2 regions of the Desulfuromonas versatilis genome follow, and region 2 is predicted to be linked to the other one. Evidence: predicted binding sites of a transcription regulator. Region 2 holds the regulator's gene; the other holds the start of a gene.
What was found. The regulator HrcA, encoded in region 2, represses chaperone genes, less so after heat shock. The targets are predictions, from matches to a motif close to TGTTAGCACTCNNNNNNNNNGAGTGCTAACA.

Region 1: a site for HrcA is predicted at 9,499-9,529, ahead of groES (co-chaperone GroES). Genes of this name have one in related genera too.

The regions. Positions count from the first base shown of each region.
Region 1 is NZ_AP024355.1:4,257,057-4,272,943, forward strand. It holds gene DESUT3_RS19160 (flippase) at 1-867, opposite strand, end outside; gene DESUT3_RS19165 (transposase) at 1,464-1,769, shown strand; gene DESUT3_RS19170 (IS3 family transposase) at 1,766-2,410, shown strand; gene DESUT3_RS19175 (GxxExxY protein) at 3,863-4,246, opposite strand; gene DESUT3_RS19180 (MBL fold metallo-hydrolase) at 4,934-6,379, opposite strand; gene groL (chaperonin GroEL) at 7,401-9,050, opposite strand; gene groES (co-chaperone GroES) at 9,088-9,378, opposite strand; gene DESUT3_RS21025 (hypothetical protein) at 9,664-11,136, opposite strand; gene DESUT3_RS21175 (DUF507 family protein) at 11,183-11,449, opposite strand; gene DESUT3_RS21180 (DUF507 family protein) at 11,446-11,724, opposite strand; ZMP/ZTP riboswitch at 11,866-11,953, shown strand; gene DESUT3_RS19210 (pyridoxal-phosphate-dependent aminotransferase family protein) at 12,166-13,245, shown strand; gene DESUT3_RS19215 (DUF4139 domain-containing protein) at 13,412-14,878, opposite strand; gene DESUT3_RS19220 (tetratricopeptide repeat protein) at 15,153-15,887, opposite strand, start outside.
Region 2 is NZ_AP024355.1:4,573,979-4,589,865, reverse strand. It holds gene DESUT3_RS20505 (complex I subunit 5 family protein) at 1-400, shown strand, start outside; gene DESUT3_RS20500 (monovalent cation/H+ antiporter subunit D family protein) at 462-1,928, shown strand; gene DESUT3_RS20495 (hypothetical protein) at 1,945-2,211, shown strand; gene DESUT3_RS20490 (Na(+)/H(+) antiporter subunit D) at 2,204-3,970, shown strand; gene DESUT3_RS20485 (universal stress protein) at 4,008-4,472, shown strand; gene hemW (radical SAM family heme chaperone HemW) at 4,490-5,620, shown strand; gene hrcA (heat-inducible transcriptional repressor HrcA) at 5,772-6,812, shown strand; gene grpE (nucleotide exchange factor GrpE) at 6,825-7,430, shown strand; gene dnaK (molecular chaperone DnaK) at 7,491-9,401, shown strand; gene dnaJ (molecular chaperone DnaJ) at 9,532-10,644, shown strand; gene DESUT3_RS20455 (penicillin-binding protein activator) at 10,730-12,616, shown strand; gene DESUT3_RS20450 (carboxypeptidase-like regulatory domain-containing protein) at 12,729-13,517, shown strand; gene DESUT3_RS20445 (putative 2-dehydropantoate 2-reductase) at 13,534-14,448, opposite strand; gene DESUT3_RS20440 (tetratricopeptide repeat protein) at 14,492-15,382, opposite strand; gene DESUT3_RS20435 (CarD family transcriptional regulator) at 15,559-15,887, shown strand, end outside.

The DNA.
Region 1 (15,887 bases), 320 kb from region 2:
CACATTTGGCAACATATATACTGCCGCCATAACAGTAAAAGCCACATTATAAACGCCTGCAGCATCCGCCCCCTTAAGATATTTCAGTAAAATAATATCACTTTGGTAATACACAAGGTAAAATATGCCAGCCAGCCCAAAAGGCCAAGCAGAGCGAATGAAATCCACGGTTGTAATAGATCTGGATTTTTTTTGAAAAGCTTCGTCAACAATGGGTTGCCTAGAGTGCCCCTTAAGGGTGAAGCGGCCTCTGCGCATTTCACTCAAGTGCGCAACACCCAAAAACACCACAATTAAAGCAACAGAGGCATAAGCAAAAGCTATATATTCGATAGCAACCTGCGGTGAGGCTACAACAATTACAATCACTAATAGAAATCTAGTTGCATGGGGCAATAGTTGCCATAAAGCCAAGGCGTTGTATCGCTCTTCAAGTTGAAGTTTTCCGCTGACCAATTCCATGCACATCGTCCCCGTCACCACTGGCAGAAGACAATAAAGCAATTGCCGGGTCGCGGCATCATGTGGCCCCAAAGTCGCCCAAATGGCTAGCGACAAGAGAACTACGAATGAACTAATTAGAACAAAACGGAAGGACGGGGCCAACCAACGCAACGCACCCCATCCTTCCGCGCCGAATAGTTTTAGCCAAAGGCCTTGGACACCAAACCCTGCCAATGGAGCCACCAGAGTCACCATTGCCAATGCTGAAGAAAAGGAGCCATAACCAGCAGGTGACAATTCGCGAGCGAGCACTATTTGAATGAGAAATGCTAAACTTGCTCCACCCAGCGTGCTGAGCCATAAAAAAGAAATTGTTCCAAGTGCTTTTCGTGTGGCAATTTCTAATCTACTTAATAGTGCCATAATTAATGGTCCAGGGGATATTCTATAGTCATCCCGTCAAATATTGCACTTCGATCCCAGGGGACGTTCTTTTCTATTTTTCCAACCCTTAAAGGGCCTAGTGAAACAGCCTTAAAGGCCCAGGGGGCCCAGGGGACGTTCTTTTCGGGGCCCAGGGGACGTTCTTTTCTATTTTTCTATCCCTTAATAACCACCAAAATCCAGCAGCTTCCAAGGACAACATTCGCCCCCCGAGCGCTTCGGGGTCGGACCAAGCCAACCAGCTGATCCCATGACAAAATTCCCCATTTTTTGCCTTCAAAATACCCTTATAGGCCGTTTTTTGGGTCAAAATCAGGCCCAAAGATCTTAATCTGGACCACCTCGTAAAGGGGCCCAGGGGACGTTCTTTTCTATTTTTCTAATGGGCTATGGGGTCGGACCAAGCTAACCAGCTGACCCCTGGACATAAAACCCCATTTTTTGCCCTCAAAATACCCTTATAGGCCGTTTTTTTGTCCAAGGGGACGCTGGTGACTTGTTGACTTACCCCTACATGAGCTATCTTCACTTTTGCGGACACACCAATTACCCTAATGGGAACAGGAGGTGTGTTCATGGGCAATCGAAGGTACGATTCTGACCTTAAACGCGAAGCCGTCCGCATGGTTGTTGAAGAAGGTCTTGGGATCCGCGAGGTTGAACGGAACCTCGGAATCACCTTTGGGGTCTTGAAGGGCTGGGTGCAGAAGCACCAGAACCATCAGGACGCCGCGTTTTCATCGCGCTCTGCTCCAGAGTCTCCAGAGGCGGAACTGAAGCGGCTGCGTAAGGAGAATGAACGACTCCAACGGGAGCGCGACATTCTAAAAAAAGCAGTGGCCATCTTCTCGACGGACCCGCATCGATATTCGGGTTCATAACCGAGCACCGCTCCCAGTACGGAGTGAAGGAGATGTGCCGCGTCTTTGGAGTGTCTCGGAGCCGGTATTACGCCCAGCTCAAATCCGGAGCGACCAAACGACAGCGTGAGGATCGGGTGCTGTCGGTCGCGATCAAGACAATCTTTGACGACAGCGACCAGACCTATGGTGCCGGCCGCATTGTCCGGGATCTTCGCGCACAGGGGACCAGAGTCGGCAAAAATCGCATCTGGCGGCTGATGAAGCATCACGGACTGCGGGTCAAGACCACGCGCCGGTTCAGGGTTACGACGAACTCAGACCACAAACGGCCTGTCGCTCCGAATCTGGTCCAGCGCAACTTTTCAGCCGAAGCCCCGGATCGGCTCTGGACCGGCGACATTACCTACATCTGGACCGCCGAGGGCTGGCTGTATCTGGCGGTCGTTCTGGATGTGTTCTCCCGCCGGATTGTCGGCTGGAGCATGAACAAACGGATGACGGACGACCTGGTGGTTGCCGCGTTCAAGAACGCGGTGGTCAGACGACGCCCCGCACCCGGGTTGATTTTTCACTCGGATCGAGGGTCGCAGTATTGCAGCAAACGATACCAATCCCTGGTGAAAGGGATCAGCGCTCTTCATCCAAGGGGACGCTGGTGACTTGTTGACTTCCCCCTACAATCACCCTTGAGGATACACAGGGTCCGGGGGACACGGTTATCTATTTATCTAATTTCTCAAACACGCCGGCAGGAAACAAAAAATTCAATCCCCCGCTTCCACAACGGAAAATCTCTGATACAAATGGTCGAGACCAATTAGAGGCCCCCGTCGGGGCCGGCCCTCCACCCTTGCGGGGAGAACCCCGCCGCAACGCAATACGACCTCCAGGGGCCCGGGGGCGCACACCGCCACCAATTAGACCCGCGCAGGGGCGCTCACAGCAAATCCCCTCCCACGAACAAAAAAGCGTCCTACCACAAGACCACAGGAAGGACGCCTCAACGACGAAACTCTTCCTCTCTTCGGCAGCCCGGAACCACCAATTCTGGGTTCAGGGATTTGCACCGCCGGGTGGGTTACGGCGGCACCTTTATCGGAGAGGTAAACTCAAGATTTACAAGCATCTCTCTATCACTCCCCCTCCGCCGAAGTCAACAAAAATCCTAATTTTCTAATGTTCTACCAAAAGTGTTACGGGAACGTGGTTAGTGCCGCATTTTCACACATTTCCGTAGATAAATTCAACGGGGTGGGTTTCTGGGCCGAGATCAACCCCGAGCCTTCTCGATTGCAAACAACAAGCCCTAACTTCGCCCACCATCAACAAAAATCGCCGCCCGAGGACAGCGATCATCTGCTTTTTTGGTTAGAAGCAAACAATTTCAAACACTTCGAAATGCGGAAGGATAGCAGAAATCCTCCCCCAAAAACACCCGGGATAAGCCCGTCGGCATGTCATATTTCCGACATGTGAAGGGCGAATTTGCAGAGTGTCCGCAAAATGACGTTTTTTTGACCGTGTTTTGGGGACGCCGGGGATTAGATGCGGGACGCTCCGGATTTTCTCTGGGGTTATGGGGTTTAGGACAAAATCGATTTAACAGGGATAGACAGGATGGGCACGATGAAGAGCGAGGCTATCACCCTGAAATACAAAAATATGGCCTAATCCCTTTTTGTCGAACGCAGATAAAGGCGGACGCACGCGGATGAAATCTTAAACCTCGAATCTAGGGTTTGTCTTTGCTTTTGTCTGCGGCCATCTGCGGCCATCTGCGTTCAATTCATGCCTATGCTTTGGGTCCTGAAAACCTCTTTGTCGAACGCAGATAAGGGCGGATGCACGCGGATAAATTCTGAAACCTGGAATCTAGGGTTGGTCTTTGCCTTTGTCTGCGGCCATCTGCGGCCATCTGCATTCAATTCATGCCTATGCTTTGGGTCCTGAAAACCTTTTTGTCGAACGCAGATATGGGCGGATACACGCAGATTGAATCTAAACCCGGAATCCGGGGTTTGTCCTTGACCTTATCTGCGGCCACCTGCGGCCATCTGCGTTCAATTCATGCCTTTGCTTTGGGTCCTGAAAACCTCTTTGGCGAACCATTGTCAAAAGGAATTGACCACCCTGCGTATTTCAACTTTTGAGGTCCCAAAATTTATTAACAATCCAACCCTCTTGCCTGTAGCCTTGAGATAATTCATGCACTGGGAAAAATGCGAGGCATCCAAACCCTTCACGGCCTTCAACTCCACGATGACCTCATTCTGGACAACCAGATCGGCAAAAAACTCACCGACCACAATCCCGTCATAAATGACATTAAGCGGATATTGCTGCGCGACCGACAACTCGGATTTGGATAACTCATGACACAAGGCGTTTTCATAGACTTTTTCCAGAAAACCTTGACCGAGTGTTCTCCCCACCTGGTACGCACAACCGATTATCAGCTCGGTGATGCTGTTAATATAGGCTTCGTCACGGACCATAAATCACCTCAATACCCTTTTTGGCGAACGCAGATAAGGGCGGATGCACGCAGATAAAATCAAAACCTGGAATCAAGGATTTGTCTTTGTCCTTGTCTGCGGCCATCTGCGGCCATCTGCGTTCAATTTATGCCTTTGCTTTGGACCTTGAAAACCTGTTTATCGAACGCAGATAAGGGCTGATGCACGCAGATAAATTCTTGAACCTGGAATCCAGGGTCTGTCCTTGTTCTTGTCTGCGTCCATCTGCGGCCATCTGCGTTCAATTTATGCCTTTGCTTTGGACCTTGAAATCCTTTTTAGCGAACGCAGATAAGAGCGGATGCACGCAGATAAAATCAAAACCTGGAATCAAGGATTTGTCTTTGCCCTTGTCTGCGGCCATCTGCGGCCATCTGCGTTCAATTTATGCCTTTGCTTTGGACCTTGAAAACCTGTTTATCGAACGCAGATAAGGGCGGATGCACGCAGATAAATTCTTGAACCTGGAATCCAGGGTCTGTCCTTGTTCTTGTCTGCGTCCATCTGCGGCCATCTGCGTTCAATTCATGCCTTTGCTTTGGGCCTTGACAACCTTTTTGGCGAACGCAGATAAAATCGAAACCTGGAAACTGGGGTTTGTCTTTATCCTGGATTTCCTGAACATCCCTGTCAATTCGCCTTGCACTTCTGGTCTCCCCCGTCACCCTACCCCACCTTCTCCACCAACCCCCGCAGCTGCTCGACAAGGGCCGCCTTGGCCTCGGGTTCGCCGTGGACCAGGCGTACCTCCTTGGGGCGCACGCGCATGCGGCGGATGAAGTTGACCAGGTTGGCCTGGTCGGCGTGGGCGGAGTAGCCCGCGAGGGTGTGGACCCGGGCGCGGATGGCGTGGCGCCGGCCGTCGAGCTCGACCCAGCCGCCGCGGGGTCCGTACTGCTGGATGGCGCGGCCGGGGGTGCCGGCGGCCTGGTAGCCGACCAGCAGGATGTCGGTGCGCGCGTCGCCGAGCAGCGCCTTGAGGTAGTTGACGATGCGCCCGCCGCTGCACATCCCCGAGGCGGCGATCACCACGCAGGGCCGGGCGGTCTTCTGCAGGTAGCGCACCGCGTTCTGGTGGTCGGCGTGGGAATCGACGGTGGTCAGCTGCTCGAAGCTGAGCGGGTGGCGCCCGGCCCGCAGCCGGCGGCGGGCCTCGGCGTCCCAGAAGGGGCGCAGCTCGCGGTAGACCTCGGTGAAGCGGCTGGCCAGGGGCGAGTCGACGATCACCTCGAGCTCCTCCCAGGGCAGGCCCCGGGCGGCGAAGCGGCTGCGGTTGCGGTGCAAAATCTCCTCGAGCTCGTAGAGCAGCTCCTGGGTGCGGCCGATGGAGAAGGCCGGCACCAGGATCACCCCGCGGTCGGCCAGGGCCCCCTCGATGACCGCCTGCAGCCGCTGGCGCCGCTCGCGGCGCCCCTCGTGGTGGCGGTCGCCGTAGGTCGACTCGAGCACCACCACATCGGCCCGGTAGGGGGCGCGCGGGGCCGGCAGCAGCGGGGCGTGGGGGGCGCCGAGGTCGCCGGAAAACACTGCCCGTAATGCGTAATTCGTGATAGGTAATGGGTTAGGAGCAGAATCTTCGATATTGACATCAACTTCCACGTAGGCGGAGCCGAGGATGTGGCCGGCTCTTTGGAGCTTGATCTTGAGACCGACGTCCTGGCCGGCTTCGACCTGCTGCCAGCGGCCGTAGGGGAGCGCTACGAGCTGGTTTTTCAGGCGCCGCAGGGCCGCCTCGATCAGCCACCAGTCGCGGGTGACGCCGACCTTGAGGGCGTCTTCGATGACCAGGGGGAGCAGCCGCGCCGAGGGCTCGCTGCAGAGGATGGGGCCGGTGAAGCCGGCGGCCAGCAGGTAGGGGATGCGCCCGACGTGGTCGAGGTGGACGTGGGTGACGACCAGCGCCTTGAGGTGCCCGACGGGGAAATCTATGGAAAGCCGTGACTGGTGATTCGTGACTGGTGACTGGTTATGGCGGAGGGCCCGGTCGTCGTCGCCCTGGAACAGGCCGCAGTCGATGAGGAGGCCGGCTTCCGGGGTGAGGCGCAGCTCGTGGCAGGAGCCGGTGACGCCGCGCCGGCCGCCGTGGTGGATGATCTCGGGGTAGTCGCTCATGGATTCACTTTCCGCCGCCCTGCGGAAGGGGGGTGGGCGGCTGCATGAACCAACTACAACGAAAAAGATTTTAGTTCAAGGGAAAACTGGAAGTTAGGCCGCGCGTGATCCGGCGGATCGGTCGGATCGGAGCGAGGACGTGGGGCACTCCCCCCTTTCCCCCGCACCCAAATCTTCTCTACCACTGAGAGCACTGTGATGGCACTGAGAGAACCCCCGACTTCAATGTCCGTCAGATTTACCCCTCAGATACCTCAGTGTCCTCAGTGGTGAAATGGCTTCGTTCAGGAAATTCAGGGTTGGCCTTGGCTCTTATCTGCGTCCATCTGCGGCCATCTGCGTTCTAATAATGCCTTTGCTTCTAACCTTGAAAACCTTTTATCGAACGCAGATAAAGGCGGATGCACGCAGATAAAATCAAAACCTGGAATTCGGGGTTTGCTTTTATCCGGAAAAGTGATTTTTCAAGACCTGATCCCCGCTACCAAATCTTCGCTACCACTGAGAGCACTGAGATTGCACTGAGAGAACCCCCAACTTCAATGTCCGTCAGATTTACCCCTCAGATACCTCAGTGTTCTCAGTGGTGAAACCGCTTTGTCCGTTCAGGTAATTCAGGGTTGGTCTTGGCTCTTATCTGCGTCCATCTGCGGCCATTTGCGTTCTAATAATGCCTTTGCTTCTAACCTTGAAAACCTTTTATCGAACGCAGATAAAGGCGGATGCACGCAGATAAAATCAAAAACCTGGAATTCGGGGTTTACCTATATCTAGGTGATTTTTCAAGACCTGATCCCAGCCGCCAAACCGTCTCTACCACTGAGAGCACTGTGATGACACTGAGAGAACCCCCAACCTCAATCTCCGTCAGATTTACCCCTCAGATGCCTCAGTGTCCTCAGTGGTGAAACCGCTTTTTCTTTTGACTTTGAACTTTCCCCCGGCTCCAGGACAAAAAAAACCCGCCCCCCGGGTTGCTCCGGAGGGCGGGTTTTTGTCGTACAACAGGCGCCTAAGCGGCTTACATCATGTCCATGCCGCCCATGCCACCCATACCGCCCATGCCGCCAGGCATTGCCGGCATGGACTCTTCCTTCTTCGGCAGTTCGGCGATGCAGGCCTCGGTGGTCAGCATCAGGCCGGCAACCGAAGCGGCGTTCTGCAGGGCGCTGCGGGTGACCTTGGTGGGGTCGATGATGCCGGCGGCGATCATGTCGCCGTACACGTCCTTGGCAGCGTCGAAGCCGAAGGCGCCGGTCTCGCCGACCACCTTGTTGACCACGATGGAGCCTTCCAGGCCGGCGTTGGCGGCGATCTGACGCAGCGGCTCCTCGAGGGCGCGCTTGACGATCTTGACGCCGAAGGCCTGCTCGCCGACCACGCTGACGTTCTCCAGGGCGGCGATGGCGCGGATCATGGCGACGCCGCCGCCGGGGACGATGCCTTCTTCGACGGCAGCGCGGGTGGCGTGCAGGGCGTCCTCGACGCGGGCCTTCTTCTCCTTCATCTCGGTCTCGGTGGCAGCGCCGACCTTGACCACGGCAACCCCGCCGACCAGCTTGGCCAGGCGCTCCTGGAGCTTCTCGCGGTCGTAGTCGCTGCTGGTCTCCTCGATCTGGGCGCGGATCTGCTTGACGCGGGCCTGGATGTCGGCCTCGACGCCGGCGCCGTCGATGATGGTGGTGTTGTCCTTGTCGATGACGATGCGCTTGGCGCGGCCGAGCATGTCGAGGGTGGCGTTCTCAAGCTTGAAGCCGACTTCCTCGCTGATCACCTTGCCGCCGGTGAGGATGGCGAGGTCTTCGAGCATGGCCTTGCGGCGGTCGCCGAAGCCGGGAGCCTTGACGGCGGCCACGTTGATGGTGCCGCGCAGCTTGTTGACCACCAGGGTGGCCAGGGCTTCGCCCTCGACGTCCTCGGAGATGATCACCAGGGGGCGGCCCTGCTTGGCCACCGGCTCGAGAACCGGCAGCAGGTCGCGCATGTTGCTGATCTTCTTGTCGTGGATCAGGATCAGGGCGTCCTCGATCACCGCTTCCATGCGCTCGGGATCGGTGACGAAGTAGGGGCTGAGGTAGCCGCGGTCGAACTGCATCCCCTCGACGGTCTCCAGGGTGGTCTCCATCGCCTTGGCTTCCTCGACGGTGATGACCCCTTCCTTGCCGACCTTCTCCATGGCCTCGGCGAGGATGTTGCCGATGGTCTCGTCGCCGTTGGCGGAGATGGTGCCGACCTGGGCGATCTCCTTGTGGTCCTTGATCGGCTTGGAGAGCTCCTTCAGCGAGGCGACGGCGGCCTCCACGGCCTTGTCGATGCCGCGCTTGATTTCCATGGGGTTGTGGCCGGCGGTGACCAGCTTGACCCCTTCGCGGTAGATGGCCTGGGCCAGCACGGTGGCGGTGGTGGTGCCGTCACCGGCGACGTCGGAGGTCTTGGAAGCGACTTCCTTGACCAGCTGGGCGCCCATGTTCTCGAACTTGCCTTCGAGTTCGATCTCCTTGGCGACGGTGACGCCGTCCTTGGTGATCAGCGGAGCGCCGAAGGACTTCTCGATGACCACGTTGCGGCCCTTGGGGCCCAGGGTGACCTTGACCGCGTCGGCCAGGGTGTTGACGCCCTTGAGAATCTTGGCACGGGCTTCCTGCCCGAATTTGATTTCCTTAGCTGCCATGGTGCTGTTTCCTCCTTATGCAGAAGTAGAGAGTCGATTACTGTTCGACGACGCCGAGGATGTCGTCCTCGCGCATCATCAGGTACTCTTTGCCTTCGATCTTGATCTCGGTGCCGGCGTACTTGCCGAACAGGACCTTGTCGCCGACCTTGACGTCCATGGCCAGGACCTTGCCGTCCTCGGTCACCTTGCCCTTGCCCACGGCGACGATCTTGCCCTGCTGGGGCTTTTCCTTGGCGGTGTCGGGGATGATCAGGCCCCCGGCGGTCTTGGTCTCCTCTTCGAGCCTCTCGACGATGATGCGGTCGTGCAGCGGTCTGATGTTCATTGCTGATACTCCTTTCTCACTAAAAAAGAATGAATGCTGGGAGATGCTCCCACGGGGATAGCACTACGAACAAAAACGGCCCGGGCACACGGTCCGCCCGAACCCAGCCGGCCACCCGGCTGTTAGCACTCGCCGCAAGGGAGTGCTAACGAATGGGCTAAATATAGTCAGTCGGTCGGGAAAGTCAAGGGGGATTTGGAAAAAAATGGAGGAGGCGTGCCCGTAAGGCGTAATGCGTAACGGGTTTAACCCCTCACGCCTTACGCCTCACGCCTTACGCTCGAACTACCCCCCCGTCAGGGAGGCGAGCACCCGGGTGGCCAGGTCGTCGGCCATCTGCTCGGCGAGCTTGCGGCGCTCTTTTTCGAGAGTGGAGTAGTCGTGGTCGAAGAACACCTTGGCCGGCGACTCGAAGTCGATGGCCGGTTCGTCCGAGCCGTGGGGGAAGAGCTTGACCCGCGAGCGGGTGCGGATGTCGGTGGAGCTGGCTCCCTTGTCCTCGACGTAGCCGAAGATCTCGCCGGTCAGGTAGCTGTTGGCGGCAAGCCAGGCCTGGTCGACCCGCTCGACCCCGCCCTTGAGGATGATGAACTCGAGCCCCTGCTGCTCGCCGGAGCTGGTCAGGGTGTCGACGAAGTGGTCGAAGGCCGCCTCGGAGAAGGCGCCGGGGACCATCACCGTGTTGAAGGGGGCGATGTAGACGATGCGCGCCCCGGGCAGGCCGGCGGGGCGGGCCGGGGCCGGCTTGGGCTGGGGCTTGGCGGCCGGGGCCGGAGCGGGCTTGGCGACCGGGGGGGCGACGGGCTTGGGCGGTTCCAGCCGGGCCACCTGGGGCGCCGGCGCGGGGGCCGGGGTCGGCGCGGGCGCGACGACCGGGGCCGGAGCGGGAGCCTGAGCGATAACCGGTGCCGGGGCGGGCGCGACGGCGACCGGGGGTTGGGGTGCCGGGACCACGGGAGCCGGCGGGGCCGGGGCCGGAGCTTGGGCCGGGACCGGGGCCTGGGCGGGCGTCGGGGCCGCAAGCGCAGCCGGGGCCTGGGCGACGGCGGCCGGTGCGGCGGGAGCTACGCTGCTCGGCGCCACCACCGGCAGCGGCGGCTCGGGGCGCCGGGCGATCACCGGTTCGGGTGCCGGGGTCGGGGCGGGCGCGGGAGCGCTCACCGGGACCGCAGGGGGCGCGGCGGGCTTGGCTGCGGCGCCGAGCACCCCGACCCGCAGGGAGGTCGCGGCGGCGCCGGGCGCGGGGCTCGGCGGGGCCGGCCGTGAGGCTGCGGCGCCGGGCCGGGCCGGAGCCGGCGCGGCTGCGGCCGCCTGGGCGCCGGGCGGGCCGATCCGGCTCGCCCCGAAGGTGGCGAGCCGCGCATCCCCGGCCAGGCCGAGCAGCAGCTTCTGGATCGCGGCGCGCTGCGCGGCGCCGGTCCCCTGGCGCATGACCACCAGGGCGGGCGCCCCGTCGGCGCCCTGCAGCTCGGCGAGGACGAAGAACTCCCCGGCCGGCTGGCGGCCGACGTAGTCGCGGCCGAGGATGGCCAGGTCGACCATGCGGAACTGCTGCAGCCAGCCGTGCAGGGTCTTCTCGTCCTTGAAGCTGCGGGTCTCCACCGGCTCGCGGAGCCCCTGCTGCAGGTAGTCGCCCAGGGCCCGGAGTTGGGGTTCGGCGACCGCGCCCCCCTCGACGACGCCGAAGGTGAGCTTGGCCAGGGCCGGAGAGGCCCACAGCAGCATGACGGCAACCAGCAGCAGATATCGGTGTTTCATGAAACTCCCTGTCAATCCTGGCGTGTTCGACCCCGGCAAGGACCCGTCACCACTTGCGCTTGGCCATCTCTTCGGCGAAATACTTGTCGTAGAGCACCTGCCACTCGCGGCTGCCGGGGATCTTTTTCTGGCGCTGCAGCTTCTCCCGCACCAGGCCATCGACCTGGTCGTCCACGGAGAGCACCCGGGTCAGGGCCTCCTTGACCGACTGCAGGGCCCGCGCCTCATCGCGGTAGTCGACCAAATCGTCCTTCCACAGCCCGTCGGCGATCAGGTGGGCCAGGTGCGAGATGCGCTGTTCGCTGAGCTTCACAGGGGGATCCCCCTCTCTTCGGCGAGCTTTTTCTTGATCATCAGAAACAGCTTCTGCCGATCCATCCCCGGCGGGGCGTTCTTCAGATGGGCCTCGAGCAGTTCGCGGGCGTCGCGCTCCAGGTCCTGTTCGCCGGCCAGGTTGGCGCGGATGATCGCCTCGATGCGGCCCTGGACCCGGCCGCGCTCGGCCTTGAGGGCGGCGCCCCCCTGCTCGGTCAACCCCTGCAAAACGGCGGCGGCGACCCGGCGGATCTGCTCATCGGTGAAACGCATGGCAAAGTCCTTCCAAGGGGTGGAAAAAACATGCTGAATAACGGTTCATCCTACCTGCGGGCCGGAGCGTTGTCAACGAGGGATTTGCTTGACAGGGCGGCGGCGGATGTGCTAACCAGAGGGCCTGTAAAAAGGCATCTAAAGGCCTCCTGTGACTGGCGAGAGGTGGATCACCACCGGGGAGCAGGGATGGCTTGCGCAGCGAAAGCCGTACGCCTGGGCTCCCGCGAGGGTCCGGGCGTTTTTTGTTTAGCTCTTTTGCCGAGTGCGTTGACAGCAAAAGGCAATAGATAGGGATAATGCGGAAATAGCCGATCAAAGCGGAAAAAAAGCAGTACCCGGTTTTGGTTTATAGAATCCGCCCTTATCCTGCCTTTTCAGACTCTTATCAGCGTTCAATTGCCTATTGGTTTGCTTTTCTCAACCCAGGAGCCTCTTTCCATGACCAAGAAACTCTACATCCCCGGCCCCGTCGAAGTCAGCCGCGACGTGTTCGAGGCGATGGCCGCGCCGATGATCGGCCACCGCATGAAGGAATACGCCGCGATCCACCAGCGCGTGACCGACGGGCTGAAGAAGATGCTCAACACCGCCGACCCGGTGTTCCTCTCGACCTCGAGCGCCTTCGGCGTGATGGAGGGGGCGGTGCGCAACCTGGTGCAGAAGCGCTGCGCCAACTTCGGCAACGGCGCCTTCAGCGGCAAGTGGCACGACGTCACCAAACGCTGCGGCCTGGAGGCCGACCGCTTCGACGCCGAATGGGGCCGGCCGGTCACCGCCGAGATGGTCGACCGGGCCCTGGCCACCGGCAAATACGACGCCATGACCCTGGTGCACAACGAGACCTCCACCGGGGTGCTGAGCCCGCTGGAGGAGATCGCCGCGGTGATGCGCAAGTACCCCGAGGTCAGCTTCATCGTCGACACCGTCTCCTCGATGAGCGCCGTGCCGCTCGACGTGACGGCGCTGGGCACCGACGTCTGCCTGGCCGGGGTGCAGAAGGCCTTCGGCCTGCCGCCGGGGCTGGCGGTGTTCGCCGTCTCGCGCCGGGCCCTGGACAAGGCGAAGACCACCCCCAACCGCGGCTATTACTTCGACTTCGAGGAGTTCGAGCAGAACGACCTCAAGCACAACACCCCGAGCACCCCCTGTATCAGCCTGATCTACGGCCTGGACCACCAGCTGCAGAAGTTCTTCGCCGAGGGGCTGGAGAAGCGCTACGCCCGCCACCGGGAGATGGCCGAGGCCACCCGCCAGTGGGTGCAGGCGCAGGGTTTTGCCCTGTTCGCCGCGCAAGGGGCCCGCTCGCTGACCCTGACCTGCGGCCAGAACGACGGCCGCACCGACCTCGAGCAGCTGAAGAAGCTCGCCGGCGAGCGCGGCTACGCCATCGACAACGGCTACGGCAAGATCAAGAACCAGACCTTCCGCATCCCCCACATGGCCGACATGACCCTGGCCGATTTGCAGGAGCTCTTCGACCTGCTCGAGGAGCTGCTGCCGCGGGTTAGGAAACCGTGACTGGGGAGGGGCCGTGACTTGTGGCTGGTGAGGGCACCCACAAGGGGTGCCCCTACAGTTGCGGCCGCCTCAGATCCGACCGATCGGTCCGATCCGACTGATCCGTCGGATTTGCGGCGGCCGCCCTTCTCCCTTCTCCCGCCTTGGGCACCCACAAGGGGTGCCCCTACAGTTTCACCCGCACCCTATACTCCAGCACCGCCTTCCCTTCCGCCGGCACCGGGATCTCCCAAACCGCCGTTCCTGCCGCCGGCTTGCGGTGGGGGTGGGACTCGCTGACCATCTCCCAGTCGCCGGGCATGGGTTCGGCCACCTTGACTGTCACCTGCTCGGGCTTGGCGTTTTTCAGCTCGATGCGGTAGGCGCTCTCGAAGATGTAGTTGTAGCGGCCGCTGCCGGCGAGCTTCTTGAAATCGGTCTGGGTCTTGTCGGCGGTGACGTCGAAGGCCTCGCCGAGCTTGAGACGCACCTTTTCGTTTTTCGGGGTGTGGTCGATGCGGTCCTCGCCGACGAACTGGGCGCCGCCGCTGCTGTCCTGCTTGTAGACGCGGACGATCCCCCGGGGCAGGGGCATGCCCAGGGAGGCCTGCTCGCGGTTCTCGAACTCGACGAAGACCCCCACCTTGAGCTTGCGGCCGAGCTCGCCGAAGCTGCCGCTGTAGTAGTAATCGCTCCCCTGCAGCAGCAGCTCCTTGGTCACCGGCACCCCGCTGGCGCCGAGCAGGGCGACCTGCTTGGTCTGGTTCTCGGCGATGGTGGTGGGCCGCTCCAGGGTGTAGAGGTGGTACTCGAAGAGGGCCTCCTCGGCCATCTTCGGCGCGGCGGCCTCGGCGGCCAGGGTCTGGAAGCGGGCGGCGGGGACCGGCCGCAGCTCATCGCGGGCCCGGTGCACGTCGCCGGCCACCAGCTGCAGGCGGGCCTGGCGGTAGGAGGTGCCGCTGCGGTTGGTGAGGGTCACCCACCCCGAGAGGTCCAGCTGGTCGTCGGCGGGGCTGAGTTCGGCCACGTAGTCGGCCTGCCAGGAGAGCCCGCCGGTCAGGTAGGCGAGCTCGAGCTGCTGAGGCCGCTCGCTGCCGCTGTTGAGCCGGGTGACCAGGGTCGGCCGGTCGCGCAGGTTGGCGGGGACGTCGGGGTAGACCAGGCGCCCGGGGATGCCGGTCTCGATGCGCTCGCCGATCTGCAGCACCACCCCGCCGGCGGCGGCCAGCACCCGCGCCTCTTCGAAGCGCTCCGCGCCGGTCTGGGGGTGGCTGCGTACCACCTGCACGCTGCGCCCGACGTATTTCTCCAGCAGTTTCTGCGGGGTGAGCAGGTCGAAGTCGAAGTTCTGCTCCACCAGGAAAAACCCCTCGGGGTGGCTGAGGCTGCGCAGCAGGGCCGTCTCGGGGCGGATCAACGCGCTCACCTCGCGAAACGCCAGCAGGTTCTCCCCCTTGTCCAGGACGACCCGGCGCTGGTCCCTGACCAGGGCCAGGTCCTCGTTGTAGATGGTCACCGCCACCTGCTGTTGGTCCTCCAGGGTGGTGCGCTTCTCCTGCAGCCCGGATCCCGACTGCTGGGCAAACGCGCCCCCCGCCGCAAGGCAGGCCAGCAACAGGGAATGAAAAAGCATCTTGAAAAACTGCCTGGTCATAACCTACTCCCGTCAAAAAACTTGATTGAAGGAAAATCCCAAAACCCGGAAACCCTTTCACCACAGAGGGCACAGAGTTCACAGAGAAAGACCAAGGGCTCGAGGTTTTCTCTGTGTCCTCTGTGACCTCTAGTTAGCAAAGCGAACGAGTGGTAAAAGCCTTTTCAGTAAGAGTATCCCCAAGCCGAAAAAAACAAAGCCGGACCGCAGAAAACGTCTGCAAGCCCGGCTTTTCACTAATTACTCATCACGGTTTACTGATTACTCGCCGTTCTCACTCCCCCGCCACCCGATTGGCCACGTCGCGCCAGGCGCGGCTGAGGATTTTCAGATAACTCTCCCGGGCCAGGTGGAGATCCCCGCCCCAGGCGGCGATCTGGCCCTGGGCGCGCAGGATGCCGGGGTCATCCGGGTCGAGGTCGAGGGCCCGGCGCAGCGCCGAGACGGCCGCCTGCAGCTGCCCGTTCACCGAGTGGGCCTGGGCCAGCTGCAGGTAAATGGGGACCTCCTGGGGGGCCTGGCTGAGCGCCCAGAGCAGCGAGAGCGCCGCCTCGTGGGGCCGCCCCAGCATGGCCTGGATGTCGGCGACCCGCCGCCACAGCTCGGTGCGGCCGGGCTCGGACTGCAGGGCCCGCTGGTAGACCAGGATGGCGTCCTCCCAGCGCCCGTCCATCTCCGCGCGGATCCCCTGGGGCGGCAGGGCCTCGCCGACGGCGCTCAGCAGGGGCGGCTGCGGCGCGCTCACCCGCGCCGGAACGGCCGGGGCCGGCTGGGCAGCGGGGGCGGCCGCGGTCCGGGTCGGGGTCGGCGCCGCCGGGGCGGCCGCCACCGGCGGATAGGGCATGGGCGGAGGCACCGCCAGCTTGGGCAGGGTGACGGCCTGGGGCGCCGCGGCCTGGGTGGCGGCGGGCCGGGCGCTCCGGGTGGGGGCGGCGGCGCTGCGCACCGGGGCCGGCGCGGCGGGCCGGCGCACCTCGCGCGGGGCGCTGGCGGCCACCCGGGCCGGGGT
Region 2 (15,887 bases):
CGGCAGCCTGAGCTTCGACAGCCTGCAGGGGCTCTATCGGCGGATGCCGGTGACCATGGCGGCCTTCACCGTCGGCGCCTTCTCGATGATCGGGGTGCCGCCGACCTGCGGCTTTTTCAGCAAGTGGTACCTGATTCTCGGCGGGGTCGAGGCGGGGCAGTGGGGCTACGTGGCGGCGTTGGTGTTCAGCAGTCTGGTCAACGCGGTGCTGTTTTTCCGCATCATCGAGATCGCCTATTTCCGGACCGGGCACGGCCAAGAGGCGCCGCAGCTGGCCGAGGCGCCGCTGATGATCCTCAAGCCGCTGGTGCTCACCGCCATCGCCCTGATCGCGGTCGGCCTAGGCACCGGCCCGCTGGTGTCCGGCATCATCCGCCTGAGCATTCCCGGCGGTTTCTGAGATGCCGGTGGTTCTTGAACCGGGCCTGTCTCCGGCCTCCTTTTTCTTGCGGTACTGACCGATGTCTATGCAATCCTCCATTCTGCCCCTGGCGGCCGTGCTGATCTCCCTGCTCGGCACCGTCCCGATCATGCTCTCGGGGCGCAGCCCCAACCTGCGCGAATCCTGGACCCTGCTGGTGGCGGTGGGCAAACTTTGCCTGGTCGCCACGATGCTGCCGGCGGTGCTGCGCGGCGAGCAGTTCGTCTTCACCCTGTGCCAGGTGGTTCCGGGGGTCCCCATCGAGCTGCGGGTCGACGCCATGGGGATGTTCTTCGCCCTGGTCGCCTCCTTCTTGTGGATCTTCACCTCCCTGTATTCCATCGGCTACATGCGCGCCCTGGGGGAACACGACCAGACCCGCTATTTCGCCTCTTTCGCCATGGCCATCTCCGCCACCATCGGGGTGGCTTTCGCCGGCAACCTGCTGACCCTCTACCTGTTCTACGAGGTGCTCTCGCTCTCCACCTACCCGCTGGTGACCCACGAGCAGAACGCCGAGGCGCGGGCCTCGGGGCGCAAGTACCTCACCTACATCCTCGGCACCTCCATCGGCCTGGCGTTGCCGGCCATGCTCATCACCTATCAGCTGGCCGGCACCCTCGACTTCACCCAGGGAGGAATCCTCGCCGGCACCGGCTCGCCGGCGGTTCTGAGCCTGCTGCTGGTGCTGTTCGTGCTCGGCTTCGCCAAGGCGGGGATCATGCCCTTTCACGGTTGGCTGCCGGCGGCCATGGTGGCGCCGACCCCGGTCAGCAGCTTTCTGCACGGCGTGGCCGTGGTCAAGGTGGGGGTCTTCTCCATCCTGCGGGTGGTCTTCGACATTTTCGGCCCCGGGCTGCTGCAGAACCTCGATCTGGGCGTGGCGCTGACCTATTTCGTTTCGGTGACCATCCTGGTCGCCTCGCTGGTCGCCCTGACCCAGGACAACCTCAAGCGGCGCCTCGCCTATTCCACCATCGGCCAGCTCTCCTACATGGTGCTCGGCGCCGGCATGCTCTCGGCGGCGGGGATGACCGGCGGGGTGCTGCACATCGCCATGCACGCCTTCGGCAAGATCACCCTGTTCTTCTGCGCCGGGGCGATCTACGTGGCCAGCCACAAGAAATACATCAGCGAGATGGACGGGCTCGGCCGGCGCATGCCGGTCACCTACGGCGCCTTTTTCCTCGGCTCGCTCTCGATCATCGGCATGCCCCCCCTGGGCGGGTTTCTGAGCAAGTGGAACCTGCTGGTCGGCGCCCTGCAGGCTGACCAGCTGGTGCTGGTCGTGGTGCTGCTGGTCAGCTCGCTGCTCAACGCCGCCTACTTTCTGCCCATCGTCTACCGGGGCTTTTTCGCCAAGCCGAAGCAGGAGGGCGGGGCCGGAATCCAGGAGGCGCCGCTGCTGTGCCTGATTCCGCTGTCGGTGACCGCCCTGGGTTCGCTGGCCCTGTTCTTCTTCCCCGACGTGCTGCTGCAGCTGATCCGCCAGGCCCTTTTCCCGTAAGGGGATTCGATTCGCCATGAACGAAAAGAAGCAAGAAGCGAAAATCGTCACCGACTGGTTTGACCATCCGCGGAACCTGCGCCGTCTGCGCCTCGGCTTTTACATCGTGCTGGGGCTGCTGGTGGTGCCGGATTTCTTCATGCACAAACACACCCTGTTTTACCGGGTGGAGAGCTGGCCGGGTTTCTACGCCCTGTTCGGCTTCGTCTCCTGCGTCGCCATCATCGTGATTTCCAAGCTGCTCGGTTACCTGCTCAAGCGCAAAGAGGATTATTATGATTGACACCCTCCACCCTGCGCTGCTGTTCATCCTGGGGGCGGGGCTGCTCTGGCTGCTTCCCCTGGCCGGGCGCCGGGCCCTGATCCTGCTGGTGCCGGCGGCGGCCTTTGTGGTGATCACCCAGCTCGAACCGGGCAGCGCCTGGCATTACCGGATGTTCGGCTTCGACCTGGCCCTGCTGCGGGTCGACAAGCTCAGCAAGGCCTTCGGCTATGTCTTTACCATCAACGCCTTCGCCTGCTTCCTGTTCGCCCTGCACCTGAAGACCCGCCACGAGCACTCGGCGGCGCTGGCCTACATCGGCGCCAGCCTCGGCGCGGTCTTCGCCGGGGACCTGATCTCCCTCTACCTGTTCTGGGAAGTGATGGCGGTGACCTCGACCTTCCTGGTGCTGGCGCGCAACACCGAGCGGGCCAACGGCGCGGCCTTTCGCTACGTGATGGTGCATATCTTCGGCGGGCTCTGCCTGCTCGCCGGCATTCTGCTGCAGGTGCAGGCCAGCGGCTCGGTGGCCTTCGACGGCTTCGACCTGCGCAGCCTGCCGACCTACCTGATCCTGCTCGGCTTCCTGGTCAACGCCGCGGCACCGCCTTTCTCGGCCTGGCTCTCCGACGCCTATCCCGAGGCGACGGTCACCGGCGGCGTGATCATGACCGCCTACACCACCAAGACGGCGGTCTATACCCTGATCCGCGGCTTCGCCGGCTGGGAGATCCTGATGGTGGTCGGCTGCGTCATGGCCATCTACGGCATCATCTACGCCATCCTTGAAAACGACATGCGGCGCATTCTGGCCTACTCGATCATCAACCAGGTCGGCTTCATGGTCTGCGGCATCGGCATCGGCACCGCCATGGCGATCAGCGGGGTAGTGGCCCATGCCTTCTGCCACATCATCTACAAGGCCCTGCTGTGGATGAGCGCCGGCTCGGTGCTTTACATGACCGGCAAGAGCAAATGCACCGACCTGGGCGGGCTCTACAAGACCATGCCGCTGACCATGATCTTCGGCACTATCGGCGCGCTGGCTATCTCCTCTTTCCCGGGGCTCTCAGGCTACACCAGCAAGCCGATGATCATCGAAGCCGGGGTGCACGAGGGGCTCTACTGGGTCTGGCTGGTGCTGGAGATCGCTTCGGCGGGGGTGTTCCTGCACGCCGGGATCAAGTTCCCCTATTTCGTTTTCTTCGCCAAGGACAACGGCCTGCGCCCGGGCGAGCCGCCCCGGCACATGCTCGCCGCCATGGCCCTGCTGGCCTTTTTCTGCCTGTTTCTCGGCGTTTACCCTCAGCCACTCTACGCGGTCCTCCCCTTCGAGGTGGATTTTCACGCCTACACCTTCGAGCACACCCTCAACCAGTTTCAGTTGCTGATGTTCTCGGCCCTGGCCTTTTTTCTGCTGCTGCCGCTGCTCAAACGCACCGAGACCATTTCCATCGATTCGGACTGGTTTTACCGCCGGGGCGGCCGGTTGTTCTACGGGCTCGCCGACAAGGCGCTCAACGGTCTCAACAGCTGGGGCGACCAGCTGTTCATCAAGCGGATTCCCGGCCTGCTGGCGCGCTTCTTCGAGGAGCCCGGGAGCAACGTGCAGAAGCACGGCCTGCGGTTGCTGGCCGAGGCCGCCGGCGACGAATCGGAACTGCGCCAGCAGGAGGAACGAATCGAGCACCGCAGCCGGCAGGGCGCCTACCCGGTGGGGACCTGGGTGCTGCTGGCGGTGGTGTTTCTTACCGCCCTTGCCGTTTTGGTGATTCCCTGAGCCGGGCCCCCGGCCCGACCCGCCTGGGAGGTGTGCAGTGAAAAAGGCCCTGATCGCCGTCGACGGATCCCCCAATGCGCAACGTGCCGTTGAATATGCGGCGCAGATTTTGCCTCGGCTGGAAGAATGCGAGGCCTACCTGCTCGCTCTGGCGCCCTCCATCGCCGAGCAGAGCGACGAGCTCGACCCGGCCGTGGCCGAACCCGAACTTCACGGCGACGAGGATCACCGCGGGGAGTTCGAACGGCTGAGCACCGCGCTGGAGGCTTCCGCCGGTCTGCTGGTCAGCGCCGGAGTGCGGCCGGAGCGTATCAGCTCCAAGGTCCTCGGCCTGCGCATCAGCAAGGCCCAGGATATCGTCGACGAGGCCCGGGCCCAGGGGTGCGACACCATCATCCTGGGGCGCCGCGGGCAATCGCGGCTGCGTGCGCTGTTGCTCGGCAGCGTCTCCGCCGAGGTGGTGACCAAGGCCGCCGGACTCAGCGTCTGGGTAGTGGAGTAAGCTTCCGGCAACCTCTGATGCCCGCCCTCTATCTGCATGTCCCTTTCTGCCGTCGCAAGTGCCCCTATTGCGACTTCTATTCCCTGCCGGTCGCTACCGCGGCCCTCGCCGGCTACCCCGAACTGCTGATCCGCCATCTGCGTATCGCCGCCGCCACGGGTTGGCGGGGGCCCCTTGACACGGTTTTTTTCGGCGGCGGCACCCCCTCGCTGCTGCCGCCCGCCGCAGTCGCCGAGGTGCTCGGCGCCGCGCGGGAGCTGTTCGGCCTGGCTCCCCAGGCGGAAATTTCCATGGAGGCCAATCCGGGAACCCTCTCCTTGGAGTCGCTGGAGGGTTACCGCCAGGCCGGGGTGAATCGTCTCTCCCTGGGCGTGCAGTCCCTGGAGGATGGCGAGCTGCGCCGGCTGGGGCGTATTCACAGCGCGGCCCAGGCCCGCCAGGCCGTGGCCTGGGCCCGGCAGGCCGGCTTTGCCAACCTCTCTGTTGACCTCATGTTCGCTCTTCCCGGGCAGACGGCAGGCAGTTTGGCCCGGCAGCTCGAGGCCCTGCTGGAACTCTCCCCCGAGCATCTTTCCTGCTACGGTCTGAGCGTCGAAGAGCAGACCCCCTTTTACCACCTGCATCGCGAGGGAGGCCTCGAGCTGCCCGACGAGGAGACCTACGCGGAGCTGTTCCTGGCCCTGCACCGGAGCCTTGAGGCCGCCGGCTTCGAGCACTACGAAATCTCCAACTACGCGCGGCCCGGATTCCAGTGCCGCCACAACCTGCGCTACTGGCAGCGGCGCGGCTACCTGGGGGTGGGCGCCGGCGCCCATTCCTTTTGCCCGGCGGGGTTCGGCCGGCGCAGCGAGGTGCCCGGCGATCTCCAGGGCTATGCCCGGCAGCTGGCCGCTGGGCGTGATCCGGCGCGGCTGCTCGAGGAGTTCGACCAGCGCGGGGCCATGGCCGAAACCCTCTACCTGGGACTGCGCACCGCGCAGGGGGTGGACGAGAAGCGCTTCCGCGAGCGGTTCGGCTGCGGGGTCGCCGATGCCTTTCCCGAGGCTCTGGCCCGGACGGCCGGACAGCTGCGGCTGGAGCAGGGACGCTGGCAAATGGGGCTTTCCGGGTGGCTGGTCTACGACCACCTGATCAGCGCTTTTCTGTGAAAAAACCCGCAATTTTCCAGCCGCATTAGCCCTTGACAAAGGGGGGGGGGCGTTGTTATTTTGTGTTTCGTTAGCACTCCCGCTTGCCGAGTGCTAAGTCTGACCTGAAGGCCGGATTTTCCGGCTTGAGTTTTTTGGAGCGGGGCACGGGATGAGCGAGGAGCTCAACGAGCGGGGTCGCCGGATTCTGGAGGCGATCATCGAGGACCACATCATCTCCGCCGAACCGGTCGGTTCGCGGGCGGTGACCCGGCGCCACCCCTTCGGCCTTTCCCCGGCCACGGTGCGCAACGTCATGGCCGACCTTGAGGAGATGGGCTACCTGGTCTCCCCGCACACCTCGGCGGGGCGGGTGCCTACCGACAAGGGATACCGGTTCTATGTCGATTCCCTGCTGCAGGTCGGCCCGCTCAGCGAACTGGAGCGGCAGCGGATCGAAAAGTATTACCGGCTCGAGGGCTTGCGGGTGGAGGAGCGGCTGCGCGAGGCGGGCAAGGTGCTCTCGGCCATCTCCCACTACACCGGGCTGGTCATGGCCCCGCGCTTCACCTCCACGGTGTTTCGGCATATCGAGTTTCTCAAGCTCTCCCAGGGGCGGATCCTGGTGGTGTTCGTCTCCCAGTCGGGCCTGGTGCAGAACAAGATCATCGAATACCACGAAGAGATCTCCCAGGCCGAACTCGAGCAGATCACCAATTATCTCAACCGGACCCTCACCGGCCTGAGCATTCAGGAGGTCAAGGCGCGCATCTTCAAGGAGATGGCCGAGGAGAAGGCCCTCTACGACAAGCTGCTCAAGCGGGCGCTGCAGCTCTCCCAGGAGGCGCTCAACGAGGAGATGGGCGGGCAGCTGTTCATCGAGGGGGCCACCAACATCCTCGAACAGCCCGAATTCGCCGACGTCGAGCGGATGAAGCGGCTGTTCCGCACCTTCGAGCAGAAGGGAGTGCTGATGGATCTGCTCGACAGGTCCCAGCGGGCCAAGGGGGTGCAGATCTTCATCGGCAGCGAGACGGAAAACAGCATCATCGAAGGCTGCAGCCTGATCACCGCCACCTATTCAAGCAGTCGGGGCGCCATCGGTGCCCTCGGGGTCATCGGCCCCACCCGGATGCCATATTCCATGGTGATCCCCATCGTCGATTACACGGCCCGCCTGGTCAGCCAGGTTCTGGAGCTGGAGTCAGAGTAGGAGAAATCGAACGTGAGCAAAAAGCACAAAAAGGAACACGCCGAGACGCCGGCCGCCGAGGAGGCTGCCCCCCAGGCAGCGCCGGAGGCCGCCGCCGAAGCCGGGGCACCCGCCGAGCCCGCCCTGGAAGAGCAGCTCGCCGCCGCCCGCGAGGAGGCGCAGAAAAACTGGGATCTCTACCTGCGCCAGCGGGCGGACCTGGAAAATTTCCGCAAGCGCGCCCAGCGGGACAAGGAAGATACGGCACGCTTCGCCAACGAAGGGATCCTGCGGGAGATGCTCCCCGTCCTCGACAACCTGGAGCGGGCCGTGGAGCATGCCCGCCAGGAGGAGGCGAGCGGCAACGGCCTGCTGCAGGGCGTGGAGATGACCGTCAGCCAGTTCCAGAAGGCCCTGGAAAAATTCGGCGTCAAGCCGGTACAGGCCCTCGGTCAGCCCTTCGACCCGGCGGTTCACGAGGCCATTGGCCAGATCGAAAGCGCCGACCAGCCGGCCAACACGGTGGTGCAGGAGCTGCAGAAGGGCTACCTGCTCAACGACCGCCTGCTGCGCCCGGCCATGGTCATGCTGGCCAAGGCCCCTGCGGCCGGCCAGGAAGAGGCCGCCGGCAACGATTGACGCGCGGCGCCGACCAATCAACCAATTCAGCCAAGGAACATCACAAGGAGGATATAGATCATGGGTAAAGTCATCGGTATCGACCTCGGCACCACCAATTCGTGCGTTGCCGTCATGGAAGGGGGAGAGCCCGTCGTCATCGCCAACTCGGAAGGTTCCCGCACCACCCCCTCGATGGTGGCCTTTGCCGAAAGCGGCGAGCGGCTGGTGGGGCAGCAGGCCAAGCGCCAGGCGGTCACCAACCCGGAAAATACCCTGTACGCCATCAAGCGCCTGATCGGCCGCAAGTTCGATTCCGACGCGGTGCGCAAGGACATCGAGATCAGCCCCTTCAAGATTCTCAAGGCCGACAACGGCGACGCCTGGGTCGAGGCCCGCGGGAAGAACTACAGCCCGCCGGAGATCTCGGCCATGGTGCTGCAGAAGATGAAGCAGACCGCCGAGGATTATCTGGGCGAAGAGGTGACCGACGCGGTCATCACCGTGCCGGCCTACTTCAACGATTCCCAGCGCCAGGCCACCAAGGACGCCGGCAAGATCGCCGGCCTCAACGTGCTGCGCATCATCAACGAGCCGACCGCCGCCTCGCTGGCCTACGGCCTGGACAAGAAGAAGGAAGAGAAGATCGCGGTCTTCGACCTGGGCGGCGGCACCTTCGACATCTCCATCCTCGAGCTGGGTGACGGGGTCTTCGAGGTCAAGTCGACCAACGGCGACACCTTCCTCGGCGGCGAGGACTTCGACCAGCGCATCATCGACTACGTGGCCGACGAGTTCAAGAAGGAGCAGGGGATCGACCTGCGCAAGGACAAGATGGCCCTGCAGCGCCTGAAAGAGGCGTCCGAGAAGGCCAAGTGCGAGCTCTCCAGCTCCATGGAGACCGACATCAACCTGCCCTTCATCACCGCCGACGCCTCCGGGCCCAAGCACCTCAACATCAAGCTGACCCGCGCCAAGCTCGAGAGCATCTGCGGCGACCTGCTCAACAAGCTGGTCGAGCCCTGCAAGATCGCCATCAAGGATGCCGGCCTCTCGGCCTCGGAGATCGACGAGGTGATCCTGGTCGGCGGCATGACCCGCATGCCCGCGGTGCAGAAACGGGTCCAGGAAATCTTCGGCAAGACCCCCAACAAGGGGGTCAACCCCGACGAGGTGGTGGCCATCGGCGCCGCCATCCAGGGCGGCGTGCTCAAGGGCGAGGTCAAGGACGTGCTGCTGCTCGACGTCACCCCCCTGTCGCTGGGCATCGAGACCCTCGGTGGCGTGATGACCAAGCTGATTGAGAAGAACACCACCATCCCCTGCAAGAAGAGCCAGATCTTCTCCACCGCCGCCGACAACCAGCCGGCCGTATCGGTGCACGTGCTGCAGGGCGAGCGCGAGATGGCCGCCGACAACAAGACTATCGGCCGCTTCGAGCTGGTGGGGATTCCCGCCGCGCCCCGCGGCGTGCCCCAGATCGAGGTGACCTTCGACATCGACGCCAACGGCATCCTGCACGTCTCGGCCAAGGATCTCGGCACCGGCAAGGAGCAGTCGATCCGCATCACCGCCTCCTCGGGGCTCTCGGATGCCGAGATCGAAAAGATGGTCAAGGACGCCGAGTCCCATTCCGCCGAGGACAAGAAAAAGCGCGAGCTGATCGAGGCCCGCAATCAGGCCGATGGCCTGGTCTACACCACCGAGAAATCCCTCGCCGAGCACGGCGACCAGGTGGACGAGGAGACCAAGGGCAAGATCAAGTCCGCCCTCGAGGAGCTGAAGAAAGCCATGGAGGGCGACAGCGCCGAAGAGATCCAGCAGAAGACCGAGGCGCTGGCCCAGGCCTCGCACAAGCTGGCCGAGGCGATGTACGCCAAAGCCCAGGCCGCGGGCGGCCAGGAGGCCCCGGAGGCCGGCCCGGCCGGTGGCGCCAAGGACGAAGGGGTGGTCGACGCCGAGTTCGAGGAAGTCGACGACAGCAAGAAGTAGTTTCCCCCCCCCCCGGTTGAATAGTGTATAACCCTGCGGCAACAGGAGTCGGACCCGATCCGGCTCCTGTTGCCGTTCGCAGCATTGCAAGGCGCCATCCTGGACGGCCGCCTGCAAGGGAAGGACAAGCTTGGCCAAGCGAGACTATTACGAGGTGCTCGGGGTCAATCGGAACGCCAGCGAGACCGAGATTAAAAAGGCTTACCGGCGTCTGGCCCTGCAATACCACCCGGACAAGAACCCCGGCGACAAGGCGGCCGAGGAGCAGTTCAAGGAACTCTCCGAGGCCTATGCCGTACTTTCCGACGGGCAGAAGCGCGCCACCTACGACCAGTTCGGCCATGCCGGCCTGGGCGGGGGCGGCGGTTTCTCCTCCGAGGGCTTCGGCTTCGGCGGCAGCCCCTTCGAGGATATCTTCGGCGACATCTTCGGTGACATCTTCGGCGGTGGAGCGCGTCGCGGTCGCGGCCGCCGGGGCGACGATCTGCGCTACAACCTCACCATCAGCTTCGAGGAGGCGGCCTTCGGTCTGGACACCAAAATCCAGATCCCCCGCCACCAGAGCTGCGAGGAGTGCGGCGGCAGCGGCGCCCGCCAGGGCAGCGGCCCGAAAACCTGCGGCACCTGCCAGGGCGCCGGCCAGGTGCGCTACCAGCAGGGCTTCTTTTCCCTGACCCGGCCCTGCCCCGACTGCGGGGGCGAGGGCAAGATCATCGAGAATCCCTGCCCGGTCTGCCGCGGCGCCGGCAAGGTCAAGGGCAAGCGCACCATCTCGCTGAAAATCCCCGCCGGGGTGGAAACCGGCAGCCGGCTCAAGCTTAGCGGCGAGGGTGATCTCGGCAGCCACGGCGGCCCGCCGGGTGACCTGTATGTTGTCATTTCGGTGCGCGAGCACCCGATCTTCAAGCGCGAGGGGCAGGCGGTCATCTGCGAGGTTCCCATCTCCTTCACCCAGGCCGCCCTCGGCTGCGAACTGGACGTGCCGTCCCTGGACGGGAAAGTGCGGATTAAAATCCCCGCCGGAACCCAGTCGGGCAAGGTGCTGACCCTGTCGGGCAAAGGCATTCCGGTTCTCCAGGGGTATGGGCGCGGCGACCAACTGGTGGTGATCCGGGTCGAGACCCCCACCAAGCTCACCGGGCGTCAACGCGAGCTTCTCGAGGAGTTTGCCCGCGAGGGAGGCGAGGATGTCCATCCCATGGGCAAGGGGTTCTTCGACAAGGTCAAGGAGCTTTTCGGCTAATTTTCGTAAGGGGTAAGGCGTAAGGCGTAAGGGGATTTTCAGCCCGGATCGCTGCCGCCTCGCCGCTTTTTCTTAGGGAGGGGCCATGACGGGGTTCAGAGGGGTTCGCCTGCTGGTGCTGGCCGCCGCTTTCTGGGCAGTTGCCGCCAGTGCAACGGCGGCCGGGGTCGACCTGTTCGGGGAGCGGCGCCCGGTCACTACCGAGTCTTCCCTGCAGCAGGGGATCGAGCTGTACCAGGCCGGGCGCAGCGAAGAGGCCCTCGGCCTGTTGCGCGGCTTCGTGGTGCGCAACTACAATTCGCCCCAGCTGCCCACCGCCTACCTCTACCTGGGGCGGATTTTCTTCGATCAGGGGCGCCCCGACGAGGCGCTGCTCTATCTGGAGCGCATTCCCGCGGCCCAGCGGACCCAGGAGCTCACCCTGCTGGAGGGGGCGGCCCTGGTGCACACCGGGGAGGCCGAGCGCGGCTTGTCCCTGCTGCAGCAGGTTGCTCCCGATGGCCTGCCCTCCCGCGACCGCGCCCTGTTCTACGGCGCCATGGCCGAGGCCAAAGGCCGCCAGGGACGGCCCCTCGAATCCCTGGCCCTGCTTCACCAGGGGTTGTTGTCGACCGCCGCCCCGGAAGCGGAAAAACTGCTCGCCCAGGCCCATGGCCTGGTGCAGGGCCAGCTGAGCGACGCGGAGCTGGCGGAGGCCGCCTTCATGTTCCGCGGGACCCCGATCGGCGCCGACGTCAACCTCAAACTCGCCGAGCAGGCCCTGGCCGGCGGCGACCGGCAGCGGGCCCAGCAGCTGGCCGACGAGGCGGTGCGCAGCAACGCCGCCTTCCCCTACCGGGCCGAGGCGGCCAGCCTGCTTGACCGCAGCAGCGGCAGTTCCTACCTGCAGCGTGCGGTGGGCGTGCTGCTGCCGCTCTCGGGGCGTTACGCCACCTTCGGCCAGCTGGTCCGCCGCGGCATGGAACTGGCGCTGGAGATCCACAACCAGAGCGCCCCGGCCGTGCAGCTGCTGTTCCGGGACAGCGGCGCCGAGCCCGAAGACAGTGCCCGGGAGGTCGCCGAGCTGGCCAACGGCCAACGGGTCATGGCCATCGCCGGGCCCCTGACCGGCGGGGCCGCCGCGGCCGCCGCCACGCGGGCTCAGCAGGAGCGGGTGCCCCTGCTGACCCTCTCCCAGCGCGACGGGCTGCCCGAGACTGGCCCCTACGTGTTCCGCAACTCTCTCACCAACCTCCAGCAGGTCCAGACCCTGGTCCGCTACGCGGTGGGCGAAAAGGGGCTGCGTCGCTTCGCCATCCTGTTTCCCGAAAACAAGCTGGGCTACGAGTTCGCCGAGCTGTTCAGCCGGGAGGTCGAGGCCTTCGGGGGCCGGGTGGTGGCCCGGGAGGGTTATGCGGAGAAAGCCACGGATTTTCGCCGCCAGGTCAGGCTGCTCAAGGGGGAAAACCCCGACGCGCCGGAAAAGGAGGCCAAACCGGGGCAGGCTCCCGCCAGGCCGGAAGCCCCCTTTGATGCCCTGTTCATTCCCGACTACGCCGACCAGGTGGGCCTGGTCGCACCGCAATTGGCCTTTTACGGTCTCGACAAGCTTCCCCTGCTGGGCATCAACGGCTGGAACTCGCCCGACCTGCTGCGGGTGGCTGGGCGCTATGTGGAAGGGGCGGTCTTCGCCGACGGTTTCTTCCTCGCCAGCAGCAACCCCGTGGTGCGGGAGTTCGTCGCGCTCTACACCGCCAAGTACGGCGAAGAACCCTCGATTCTCGAAGCCCAGGGCTTCGATGCGGCCGGTATTCTGCTGAGTGTGCTCGATCGCCCCGAAGTGCGCAGCCGCGAAGATCTGCTCCAGGCCCTGACCCAGCTGCGGGATTACCCCGGGGTGACCGGGACCACCGGTTTCAATGGCCAGGGAGAATGCGAGAAGGGGCTGTTTCTGCTCCAGGTGCAGAACGGGGAATTCCGGCAGATCAATTGATAGTTCCGTGATTGGTGAATCGTGACTGGCGATTGGTAAAACACATAAAGCCCTGCCTTGGGAAACTGGCAGGGCTTTTTATCATCAGGGGTTTCGTGCTCCGGGGGCGACTATGGGGAATCTGGTTGGGAAAAATTGGCTGGGCGGACTGCTGCTGGTGCTGGGGTTCTGGTGGGTTGGGGGCTGCGCCCGGATTTCGGCGCCCGAGCTGGTCCTGCCGGAGGCGAGTAGCGCCACAGGCATCGCCGGAACGGTCAGCGACCGCGAGGGTGCGCCAGCCGTCGGGGCCTTTGTCTACGCCTATCGAAGCGCCAGGGGGGGCTTGCGCGGGCCGGCCGATTTCGAGGCCAGCGTGGATGAGGACGGCCGCTACTTTCTCGACCTGGTCGAGGGGCGTTACTACCTGGTGGCGCGTTCGCGGCACGGGGCGGCCATCGTCGGCCCGCCGAGGCCCGGCGATGCCTGGGCGCTGTTTGCGCACAACCCCGTGGAGGTCCGCCCGGGGCGGACCAGCCGGGCCGATTTCGTGCTGCAGGGGATCAGCCAGCCGATGCTGATGCGCGAGGGGACCCTCACCTCGGGGACCACGGGGTTTGCCGGGCGCGTGGTGGACGATTCGGGCAAACCGGCGACGGGCGCCTTCGCCATGGCCTACCGGGATGCGGATTTCCGGCGCATGCCCGATTTCACCTCCCCGGCGGTGGGCGAGGACGGCCGCTTCGTCCTCTATGTCCCCGAGCCGGGCCGTTACTGCCTGGCGGTGCGCACCCGCACCCGGGGGCAGCCGATGGCCGGCGAACTCTACGGCACGCTCGGCGAGGGGGAGGCGGGCTGCCGGCGCGTAGGGGAGGGGGAGCTGCTCGAGGTCGGCACCATCGTGGTGCGCCCCTACCGGCGCTGAGCCGGTAACCGAAGCCTCAGCGGCCCGGTTCCCCCAGCGCCAGCAGGGCGTGCAGCATCCGCACCCGGACCATTTCCACGCCCCGGGCGGCGGCCTGCTGCAGGGGGATGCCGTAGATCGCCTCGAGCTCCAGGGGGCGTCCCTCCAGCCGGTCGATCATCATGCTCGGCCGGTAGTGGTCCATGCCGTCGGTGAAACTGAGCATCCGCTCGACGAACTCCGCCGGCACCGGGCTGCTCAGCCCCTGGGCGTTGGCCCCGGCCACCACCTCCAGCATCAGGGCGCAGACCTGTTGGCGGGTCGGCGGATGCTCCAGCAACTCGGTGACGTCCTTGCCGGTCAGGGCGCACAGGCCGTTGAAGGGGACGTTCCAGACCAGCTTCTCCCACCGGGCCCGCAGCAGATCGGCCACCGCCTCGCAGCCCACGCCGCAGGCGCGGAACATCTCGGCAATGGCCTCGGCGCGGGGCGAGAGCCCGCCGGCGAATTCGCCGAGGCGGATGTTGCCCTGGCCCAGGTGCAGCACGGTCCCCGGCTTACCGCGGTTGGCGCAGAGAAAGGCGATGCCGCCCAACACCCGCTGCGCTCCGAAGGCGCCGGCCAGCAATTGCTCGTTGCCGAGGCCGTTCTGCAGGGTGAGGATGGCGGTGTTTTCCCCCACCAGGGGCCGCACCAGCTCCACCAGCCGATGGTTGGCAAAGGTCTTCAGGCCGACCAGCACCAGGTCCACTTCACCCAGTTCGCTCGCCTCGCGGGCCCCCGCCACCGACTCCAGGTGGAAATCCCCGTCCACCGATTGCACCCTCAGGCCGTGCGCCCTGACGGCAGCGAAATCCCTGCGCAGCAAAAAACGCACGTCCTGGCCGCCGCGCTGCAGCATGGCGCCATAGTAGAGGCCGAGGGCCCCGGAACCGATCACTCCAATCTTCATCCTGGGATGCACTCCATAGCTCGCTTGTTCCACGGTTTCGGGGTCAGAATTTCAGGCTGATGCCAAGGGCGGGGACCTCGCCGATCCGGCCCAGGGATACCCCGTAGGCGCCGCGCAGCTCCTGCTTCAGCTCTTCGCGCCGGTCGCGGTTAAAGCGGTGGGCATGGTTGGCGGCGTTGAAGATGTTGCCCGTGTACCAGCCGGCCTCGAAAAACAGCAGGATGCCGCCCACCACTTCGTTGCCGTTGTCGAAGGCTTCCAGGGCGCCCAGCAGAAACGCGGCGTTGAGGGCGAAGGCCAGGCCGGCGTCGCGTGGACGGCCGACGTAGAGCTGGCCGGATCCCGGCAGCAACGCCGAAAGCCCTCCGGCCAGGCGCGGGGACTTGCGCGGCAGGCTCTCGGCCCGCGCCAGTTCCCCGGCCAGGGCCGTGGCCTCGGGGCGGTCGGTCCCGAGCAGTTCGGTGCGGGCCTGGGCGAAGCGGTCCTGCTCGATCAGGCTCCAGGCCCCGCGGTAGCGGGCGGCCTGCCGGCGCGCCGGGTTGGGGGCGGCTTCGGCCAGCTCGGCGAAGCGCTGCCTGGCCAGTTCGAACTGGCCGCGGCGGTAGGGGATCTCGGCAAGCAGCTCCAGTGCGCTGCCGGCCTCGGGGGTGTCCGGGTATTTCCGGGCCGCCTGGCGCAGGGCCGCCTCGGCCTGCTCCCAGCGCTCTCCGGCAACAAAGCATTCGCCGATGCGCAAAGCCGCGCCGGGCGCCAGGGGCGAGGCCGGGTGATGGTGCAGAAAGCGCTTGTACTCGGTGATGGCCCGGTAGTAGTCCCCCTCGGCAAACAGGGCGTCGGCGAAGGAGTGGCCGCTTTCGAGAGCCGCCTCCCCGGCATGAGCGACGGGCAGGGGGGCGAACAGCAGGGCCAAAAGGAGGATTCCGGCGATGGGCATGATGAGAAAACCTTTCCGGCGGAATCCTAGCACGGGGCGCCTCCCGGCACCAGGTCAAAAAAGGGACGAGCTGGCTAAGTACTTGTTAAATGGGGACTTGGCCTTGACGGTTGGGGTTCAATATGATAACCTGACAAAATGCGATGGGAGGAATGACCATGTATAAAGTTGGCGATATGGCAGTATATCCCACCCAGGGGGTGGGGGTGATTGAAGCGATCGAATCGAAGGAGTTCTCCGGAGAAACGCACAATTTCTATATCCTGCGGATCGTCGATAGCGACATGACCATCATGGTTCCGGTCAGCAATGCCGAGCAGGTCGGACTGCGGGCCCTGATTACCAAGGAGCGCATCTCCTCGGTGTTCGATATCCTCGAGGAGAAGCCTGATAACGGCCTGGTGGTGGCCTCCTGGAGCAGGCGGCAGCGCGAGTACAACGAAAAAATCAAATCCGGCGACCTCTTCGAAGTGGCCGAGGTGCTCAGGGAACTCTACCAGATCAA